Regions from separate parts of the Streptomyces sp. NPDC091282 genome, predicted to be linked through region 1. Evidence: riboswitches for the same ligand, from Rfam matches in the RefSeq annotation. Region 1 holds a riboswitch; the other holds the start of a gene.

Region 1 (4,583 bases):
GTGTCGGCGGTCGACAACAACAACACAGTGCTCATGCGGGTGCTCCCGGTGGAATGAAGGGCAGTCCTTGCGGCGCGCCCGACTCGATGAGCCGCCAGAGCGCGTCGGTGTCCGCGTGCTGTTCGATCAGGTCGCCGAGCCGGTCGAGCTGCTCCTCGCGCAGCGCGGCGAACGAGGTGTCCGGGGCGGGCACGAACCGGCGGCCCGCGGCGGCCGCCACCTCGCGCAGGAAGGCCCGGCGGAAGCCGTCCGACTCCAGCGAGCCGTGCCAGTGGGTGCCCCAGGTCTGCCCGACCCGGCAGCCGTCGAGGAAGGTCTCGCCGCCGGTCACCTCGGCGACCCCGTGATGGATCTCGTACCCCTCGACCCGCTCGCCGAGGGCCTCTCCGACGGGCCGGGTGAGGGTCTTCTCGCGGGCGAACCGGACCCGCACGGGCAGGACGCCGAGCCCGTCGACCCGGCCCGTGCGGCTCTCGACGTCGTCCTCGATCCGTTCGCCGAGGACCTGGAAGCCGCCGCAGATGCCGAGCACCGGCCGCCCCTCGGCGGCCCGGCGCCGCAGCGCGTCCGCGAGCCCCCGCTCGTGCAGCCATTCCAGGGCCCGGACCGTCCCGCGGGTGCCGGGGACGACGACGAGGTCGGCGTCGGCCAGTTCCTCCGGCCGGTCCACGAACCGCACCACGACGCCGGGTTCGGCGGCCAGCGCGTCCACGTCGGTGAAGTTGGACATCAGGGGGACGGCGCAGACCGCGACCCGCAGGACGTCCTCGCCGACGGGCGGGGCGAGGCTCGACTCGCGCACGGTGCCCCGCAGCGACACCCGCAGCCCGTCCTCCTCGTCGATCCCGAGCCCGTGCCGGAAGGGCAGGACGCCGTAGGTGTGCCGCCCGGTGAGGCCGTGCAGCATGTCCAGGCCGGGCTCCAGCAGGGAGACGTCGCCGCGGAACTTGTTGACGAGGAACCCGGCGACGAGGGCCTGGTCCTCGGGGGAGAGCAGGGCGACGGTGCCGAAGAAGGAGGCGAACACGCCGCCGCGGTCGATGTCGCCGACGACGAGCACGGGCATCCGGGCGTTGCGCGCGATGCCCATGTTCACGATGTCCGTCCGGCGCAGGTTGATCTCCGCGGGACTGCCCGCTCCCTCGCAGATCACCGCGTCATACGTGCCCCGCAGCGTGCTGAGGCAGTCGAGCACGGTGCCGAGCAACTGCTGCTGGCGTCCGCCGTGGTAGCCGCGCGCGCTCATCTCCCCGACGGGCTTGCCGAGCAGCACGACCTGGCTGCTGCGTTCGCCGCCCGGCTTGAGCAGCACGGGGTTCATCGGCGCGGTCGGCTCGATCCGGCAGGCCTGCGCCTGCATGGCCTGCGCCCGCCCGATCTCGGCGCCCTCGCGCGTGACGAAGGAGTTGAGGGACATGTTCTGCGCCTTGAACGGCGCGACCTTGACGCCCTGCCGTACCAGCCACCGGCAGATGCCGGCCGTGACGACGCTCTTGCCGGCGTCGGAGGTGGTACCGGCCACCAGGAGACCGCCGTTGTTCATGACGTCCTTCCCGACGGCCGTCCGCGCAGCAGCGCCCCGGCCGCGCTCACCCCGAGCGCCAGCCATCCCACCCGGCGCGACAACCGCACCGCCCGCTCGATGTCGGCGACTTCCACGGTCCGTCCCTCCCCGTTCAGCACCGGCCGGTGCTCGACGCGCCCCCCGTACGACAGCGTTCCCCCGAGCCGTACCCCGAGGGCGCCCGCGAACGACGCCTCCACCGGGCCGGCGTTGGGGCTCGGGTGCTTCGCCGCGTCGGACCGCCAGGCCCGCAGGGCGCCGCGCGGGTCGGTTCCGGCGACGGCGGCCAGGACGGCGGTCAGCCTGGCTCCCGGCCAGCCCGCCACGTCGTCCAGCCGCGCCGAGGCCCACCCGTACCGCCGGTAGCGGGCCGACCTGTGGCCCACCATGGCGTCCAGGGTGTTGACGGCACGGAAGCCGAGCAGCCCCGGCACTCCGCCGACGGCTCCCCACACCAGTGCGCCCACGACGGCGTCGCTGGTGTTCTCGGCGACGGACTCCACGACGGCCCGGGCGATCCCGTCGGCGTCCAGGGCCTGCGGATCGCGCCCGCACAGGTGCGGCAGCCGGGCCCGTGCCGCCTCGACGTCCCCGGCCCGCAGGGCGCGCCCGATGACGTCCGCCTCACGGGCGAGCGAAGTGCCGCCGACGACGGCCCAGGTGGCGGTCGCGGTGAGCACGACGGACGCGGCGGCCGAGGGGCGTACGGCCCGCTGGGCGAGCGCGCCCAGCGTCACGGCGCCGCCCGCGCAGACCGCGGTGTGCAGCGCGCCCCAGCCGCGGTGGTCCCGCCACAGCACCCGCTCGACGGCCCCGGCCGCGCGTCCGAACGCGGCGACCGGATGGCCGCGGCGCGGATCGCCGAGCAGCAGGTCGCCGAGAAGGCCGGCGGCGGCGCCGTACGCGAAGACGCGACCGGCACCCATCGGCTCAGCCCGCCGCGGGGGCGGGAAGGGGCCTGGTTCTCAACCTCGTTCGGCAGCCGCGCATGGCGAATTGTCCTCACTCAGGGTGTCCACGCCCTGGTTCGACGAGAACGGCGGTGAGAGTTCCTGGCTCGCGGGGCTGCTACCCCGGTGACAGTGGCGGGACCGCGCCGGATTCGCACCGGCTTCCTCTCATGCCGCCGTACTTGGCTCCGGAAGTCCACCACGCCCCCGGAAGACCCGTCAACTTGCCGTTGACCTGCGAGGGGAGTGTGTGGGAAGGCCCACACCGGTGGTTCGGAGGGGGCCCGTGGGGGCATGCCGAAGGCTCCCTCCCGGCGGACCGGGAAGGAGCCTTCGGTGGTGCGGGCGTTCGGCCGGTCCGGCCCCGCGGGGTCAGGACTTGGCGACGATCAGATGGATGCCGTAGGCCACGGCGACCGCGCAGGCCGCGAAGCACAGGTAGGCGGCGGTCACGGCCAGCGCCGCGGAGTTGCCCTGGGCGACGGCGCGTTCGCGGGCGGAGAGGCCTTTGATGCCGAGGGTGAAGAGGGCCACCATGCCCACGGTGACCACGAGGCTGACGCCGAGGACGGAGCCGATGGCTGCCCAGTCGATGTTCATGTCGGTTCTTCCTCGGGTGTCAGACGGTCGCGGCCGGGTCGGCGGCGGGAGCGGCGGGGGAGGGGATGGTGGCCGTCAGGCCGTCCGTGACCGGGCCCGCGGGCGGCGGGGTGACGGCGGCCATCGCCGCGGTGACCACGCCGGCCGGCTCCGCGGTGTCGTTGACGTTCGCGCTGTCCACCACCTCGCGGCGGGACAGCTTCCAGATCGCGGCGCTGGAGGCGACGAGGAAGACGGCGACGGCCGCGGTGCCCCAGTCGCCGAGGTCCGTCACCGACTCGGCGAGCGCGCCGACGACGGCGGCCGCGGGGAGGGTGAGCACCCAGGCGACCATCATCCGGGTGGCGGTGGACCAGCGGACCGTGCCGCCCTTGCGGCCCAGGCCCGCGCCCATCACGGAGCCGGAGACGACGTGCGTGGTGGAGAGGGAGAAGCCGAGGTGGGAGGAGGCCAGGATGGCGGTGGCCGCGCTGGTCTGGGCGGCGAAGCCCTGCTGCGGCCGGAGGTCGGTCAGGCCCTTGCCCATGGTGCGGATGATCCGCCAGCCGCCGATGTAGGTGCCGAGCGCGATCGCCAGGCCGGCGGAGAGGATGACCCAGGTGGGAGGGTTCGAGCCGGGGGCGATGGTGCCGCCCGCGACCAGCGCGAGGGTGATGATGCCCATCGTCTTCTGCGCGTCGTTGGTGCCGTGCGCGAGGGAGACCAGGCCGGCGGAGGCGATCTGGCCGGCGCGGAAGCCCTTGCGGGTGGCGTTGTCGTCGGCGTCCTTGCCGATCCCGTAGGACAGCCGGGTCGCCAGCAGGGCCGCGAGGCCCGCGACGACGGGGGCGGCGACCGCCGGGAGCAGTACCTTGGTGACCAGGACGTCGCCGTGGACCGCGCCGAAGCCGGCGGAGGCGACGGTGGCGCCGATCAGGCCGCCCATCAGGGCGTGCGAGGAGCTGGAGGGCAGGCCCACCAGCCAGGTCACCAGGTTCCAGAGGATCGCGCCGACGAGGGCGGCGAAGATGACCTCGGGCCGGATGCCGTTCTCGTCGACGAGGCCCTTGGAGATCGTGTTGGCGACCTCCACGGAGAGGAAGGCGCCCACCAGGTTGAGCGCGGCGGACATGGTCACCGCGATCTTGGGCTTGAGCGCACCGGTCGAGATGGTCGTGGCCATCGCGTTGGCGGTGTCGTGGAAACCGTTCGTGAAATCAAACGCGAGTGCGGTCACGACCACAATCGCGAGGATCAGCGAGAAGTTTTCCATTTACCCGAACAATCTTTAGAGGTCATCGGCTGTTGGACCGTAGGCAACCTGGGTGAACGGAAGATGAACTGAGTCGGTCACCATGGTGACCGAAATCGACTTCTGGGTGCCCGCGCGCGGGACGGGGTGCGGCCGCCGGCCGGCGGCGGGTCCGCCGGCCCTGTCGCCCGTTGGCCGGCGGCCCCCGGCGGGCGCCCTCGGCCGCCCCGCGAAACCG
Region 2 (4,583 bases), on a different contig from region 1:
GGTAGGCGTCGTCGATCTCGGGGGTGCCGGCGAGGGTGGAGAAGACGGACGAGTAGCTTCGGGCGTGGACGGCCTGCATGAAGGCGATGTTGGTGTAGACGGCTTCCTCGTGCTCGGTGCGCGCGTCCTGGATCTGGGCGATCTCGCCGACGGTCGCCTGCACGGTGTCGAGCATGGTCAGGCCGGTGAACACCCGCATGGTCAGGGTGCGTTCGTCGGCGGAGAGCTTCTGCTGCCAGGCGGTCACGTCGTTGGAGAGCGGGACCTTCTCGGGCAGCCAGAAGTTGGCGGTGAGCCGGTTCCACACCTCCAGGTCCTTCTCGTCGGTGACGCGGTTCCAGTTGACCGGGCGCAGGCGCGCGGCGGGGTCGTGGCGGTAGGACGGCGGGGTGACCGAGAGCTCGGTCAGCGGGACGGTGGTCATGACGGGTGTGTTCCTCACAGCGCGCAGGACAGGCAGTTCTCGATCTCGGTGCCGGCCATGGCCTCCTGGCGCAGCCGGATGTAGTAGAGGGTCTTGACGCCCTTGCGCCAGGCGTGGATCTGCGCCCTGTTCAGGTCGCGGGTGGTGGCGGTGTCGCGGAAGAAGAGGGTGCAGCTCAGGCCCTGGTCGACGTGCTGGGTGGCGGCCGCGTAGGTGTCGATGATCTTCTCGTAGCCGATCTCGTACGCGTCCTGGAAGTACTCCAGGTTGTCGTTGTCCATGTGGGGCGCCGGGTAGTAGACGCGGCCGAGCTTGCCCTCCTTGCGGATCTCCACCTTGGAGGCGATGGGGTGGATGGACGCGGTGGAGTCGTTGATGTAGCTGATGGAGCCGGTGGGCGGGACGGCCTGGAGGTACTGGTTGTAGATGCCGTGCTCGCGTACGGACTTCCGGAGTTCACGCCAGTCGTCCTGGGTGGGGAGGCGGATCCCGGCGGTCGCGAACAGGCCGCGGACGCGCTCGGTGGCCGGCGTCCACACCCGCTCCGTGTACTTGTCGAAGTACGACCCGTCCGCGTACGCCGAGTCCGCGAACCCGTCGAAGGCGGTGGCGCGCTCGGTCGCGATCCGGTTCGAGGCGCGCAGCGCGTGATAGGCGACGGCGTAGAAGTACATGTTCGTGAAGTCGACGCCCTCCTCGCTGCCGTAGTGGATGCGCTGCGAGGCGAGGTAGCCGTGCAGGTTCATCTGGCCGAGGCCGACGGAGTGGGTGAGGCGGTTGCCGTGCGCCACGGAGGGGACGGCGTCGATGTCGGACTGGTCGGAGACGGAGGTCAGGCCGCGTACCGCGGTCTCCACGGTCGCGCCGAAGTCCGGGGAGGCCATGGCCTGCGCGATGTTCAGCGAGCCCAGGTTGCAGGAGATGTCCTTGCCGACCGTCTCGTAGCCGAGCGCGACGTCGTACGTGCTGGGCGTGTTGACCTGGAGGATCTCCGAGCACAGGTTGGACATGTTGATCCAGCCCGAGATCGGGTTGGCCCGGTTCACGGTGTCCTCGAACAGCAGGTACGGGTAACCGGATTCGAACTGCAGCTCCGCGATCGTCTTGAAGAACTCGCGGGCGCTGAGCGTGGTCCTGCGGATGCGCGGGTTGGCGACCAGGTCGTCGTAGTGCTCGCTGACGGAGAGGTCCGACAGCGGGGTGCCGTACTCGCGCTCGACGTCGTAGGGCGAGAACAGGTGCATGTCCTCGTTGCGCTTGGCGAGTTCGAAGGTGATGTCCGGGACGACCACACCGAGGGAGAGGGTCTTGATGCGGATCTTCTCGTCCGCGTTCTCCCGCTTGGTGTCCAGGAACCGCATGATGTCCGGGTGATGGGCGTGCAGGTACACCGCGCCCGCGCCCTGCCGCGCGCCGAGCTGGTTGGCGTAGGAGAAGGAGTCCTCCAGGAGCTTCATCACGGGGACCACGCCGGAGGACTGGTTCTCGATCTTCTTGATCGGAGCGCCCTGTTCCCGCAGGTTGGTGAGGAGGAGGGCCACACCGCCGCCGCGCTTGCTGAGCTGGAGCGCGGAGTTGATGCCGCGCCCGATGGACTCCAGGTTGTCCTCCATCCGCAGGAGGAAGCAGGAGACCAGCTCGCCCCGCTGGGCCTTGCCCGCGTTGAGGAAGGTGGGCGTGGCGGGCTGGAAGCGGCCCGTCATCATCTCGTCGACGAGCCGGGAGGCCAACTGCTCGTCGCCGGCACCGAGATACATCGCGGTGGAGACCACCCGGTCCTCGTACCGCTCCAGGTAGCGGGAGCCGTCGAAGGTCTTCAGGGTGTACGACGTGTAGTACTTGAAGGCACCCAGGAAGGTGCGGAACCGGTGCTCATGGGCGTACGCCCGCCGGTACAGTCCCTCGACGAACTCCCAGGTGTAGGCGCGGATGGGCGCCTCCTCGTAGTAGTCGTTCTCGATCAGGTAGTCGATCTTCTCCTTCAGGGACCCGAACTCCACGGTGTTCGGGTTGACGTGCTGGAGGAAGTACTGGCGGACGGCTTCGCGGTCCTGGCCGAACTGGATGTTGCCGTCGCAGTCGTACATGTTCAGCATCGCGTTGAGCGCGTGGTAGTCCCTGCGGGTACCGACCGATTCACGCTGAGCGGCGATCACGCCGCCGTCGACGAGTGTCGTGTCCAAAACCTCTGCAGTCCTTCCTTCACGGCGCGGACGTCGCGGTCCGTGCCCAGCAGTTCGAATCGGTACAGCTCCGGGACCCGGCACTTCGCGGAGATCACGCGGCCGGCCAGGCAGTAGTCCGCCCCGAAGTTGGTGTTGCCGGAGGCGATCACGCCGCGCAGGAGCGTGCGGTTGGCCTCGACGTTCAGAAAGCGCACCACCTGCCTCGGAACCGCACCGGCGCGTTCGCCACCGCCGTACGTCGGCACGATCAGTACGTACGGCTCGCTGACCTGCGGCATGCCTTCGCGGCGCGGGTGCAGGGGGATGCGTGTGGCGGGCAGGCCCAGCTTGTCCACGAAGCGTCTGGTGTTCTCCGAGACGCTGGAGAAATACACGAGACCGCTCATCGGCCGCCGCCTCCCTCTCGCTCGTTCCCGTCGTCCGTCCGAGGACCGGGAGGAGAGGAGCGCGGCGGCGGGTACGGGCGAACACCGGGGCGGAGGCGGCGAAACGGTGTGCCTGTCCTGACCCGGGTCCGTGCGTCTGCCACGCGGCCCTCCCTCGGGGCCTCGGAGCGCGCACACCGCTGTCCGGCATGCGCGCCGGTGGCAGGTCTTCGGACTCGCGGGCGCGTCCTCCGGCCGGAGGACATCTACTGGCCGTCGCTTCCCAGGCCCTTTGCGTCGGACCCAGTGCGTATGACGGCGGTCGTTCCCACTCACCGCTGCGGGGCAGCCCCGGATTCCCACCGGGTTCCCTCTTGCCTCGTCGGACACAGCCGTGCCCGGCGAACCACCAGCACCAGCAACACTACATCTAGAAAGAGGCGAGCGCATGCACCCCAGATATTGTGTTGGCGGCAAGAGTTAGGGATACCTAAGTCGACCCTTGTCCGGATGAGTTGCCTCCGCGTCCGGTGCGCCCCGAGCCGGCGATGGCGCGTACCCGGTGCGCCGGTCGGCGTATACGGACAGGGCCCCCCTTCCTACCTCGGTCGTGCGGGTAGCGCTGGGCGGGGCCGGGACGTCGGCGACGTCCCGGCCCAGTGGAACCTCCGGTCTTTCGGTCAGGTGGCGGGCAGCTCGCCCCGGACCGTGCGGGCCGCGGCGACCAGGTTCTCCAGGGAGGCCCGGGTCTCGGGCCAGCCGCGGGTCTTCAGGCCGCAGTCGGGGTTGACCCAGAGCCGTTCCGCGGGGATGGCCTTGAGGCCGGTGCGGAGCAGGCCGGCCGCCTCCTCGGCGCTCGGGACGCGCGGGGAGTGGATGTCGTAGACACCGGGACCGGCCTCACGCGGGTAGCCGTGCGAGGCGAGTTCGCGGGCCACCTGCATGTGCGAGCGGGCCGCCTCCAGGCTGATGACGTCCGCGTCGAGGTCGTCGATGGCCTGGACGATGTCACCGAACTCGGCATAGCACATGTGGGTGTGGATCTGGGTGTCCGGACGGACGCCGGAGGTGCTGAGCCGGAACGCCTCGGTGGCCCAGGCGAGGTAGGCGGGCCGGTCGGCGGCGCGCAGCGGAAGGGTTTCGCGCAGCGCGGGCTCGTCCACCTGGATGACCGAGGTGCCCGCCGTCTCCAGGTCGTTCACCTCGTCGCGCAGGGCGAGGGCGACCTGGCGGGCGGTGTCGCCGAGCGGCTGGTCGTCGCGGACGAAGGACCAGGCGAGCATGGTGACCGGGCCGGTCAGCATGCCCTTGACCGGGCGGTCGGTGAGGGACTGCGCGTACGTCGTCCAGCGCACGGTCATCGGCTCGGGCCGGGAGATGTCGCCGGCCAGGACCGGCGGCCGCACGTAGCGGGTGCCGTAGGACTGGACCCAGCCGTGCTGGGTGGCCAGGTATCCGGTGAGCTGTTCGGCGAAGTACTGCACCATGTCGTTGCGTTCGGGTTCGCCGTGCACGAGGACGTCGATCCCGGTCTTCTCCTGGAAGGAGATGACCTCCTGGATCTCGGTCCTGATGCGCTCCTCGTAGCCGGCGGTGTCGATGCGTCCG

What was found. A riboswitch is a leader RNA that binds a small molecule or an ion and turns the genes downstream of it on or off. The one in region 1 is predicted to bind cobalamin.
Region 2: it holds a riboswitch for cobalamin, as region 1 does, so the genes downstream of both, nrdI (class Ib ribonucleoside-diphosphate reductase assembly flavoprotein NrdI) here and ACIQOE_RS00335 (cobalamin biosynthesis protein) in region 1, are expected to answer to the same signal.

The regions. Positions count from the first base shown of each region.
Region 1 covers NZ_JBIVUX010000001.1:60,219-64,801, reverse strand. Annotated here, with positions in the region: gene cobN (cobaltochelatase subunit CobN) at 1-35, opposite strand, end outside; gene ACIQOE_RS00340 (cobyric acid synthase) at 32-1,543, opposite strand; gene ACIQOE_RS00335 (cobalamin biosynthesis protein) at 1,540-2,490, opposite strand; cobalamin riboswitch at 2,589-2,732, opposite strand; gene ACIQOE_RS00330 (hypothetical protein) at 2,887-3,114, opposite strand; gene ACIQOE_RS00325 (inorganic phosphate transporter) at 3,134-4,366, opposite strand.
Region 2 covers NZ_JBIVUX010000004.1:789,219-793,801, forward strand. Annotated here, with positions in the region: gene nrdF (class 1b ribonucleoside-diphosphate reductase subunit beta) at 1-424, opposite strand, end outside; gene nrdE (class 1b ribonucleoside-diphosphate reductase subunit alpha) at 439-2,607, opposite strand; gene nrdI (class Ib ribonucleoside-diphosphate reductase assembly flavoprotein NrdI) at 2,577-2,996, opposite strand; cobalamin riboswitch at 3,179-3,401, opposite strand; gene metE (5-methyltetrahydropteroyltriglutamate--homocysteine S-methyltransferase) at 3,656-4,583, opposite strand, start outside.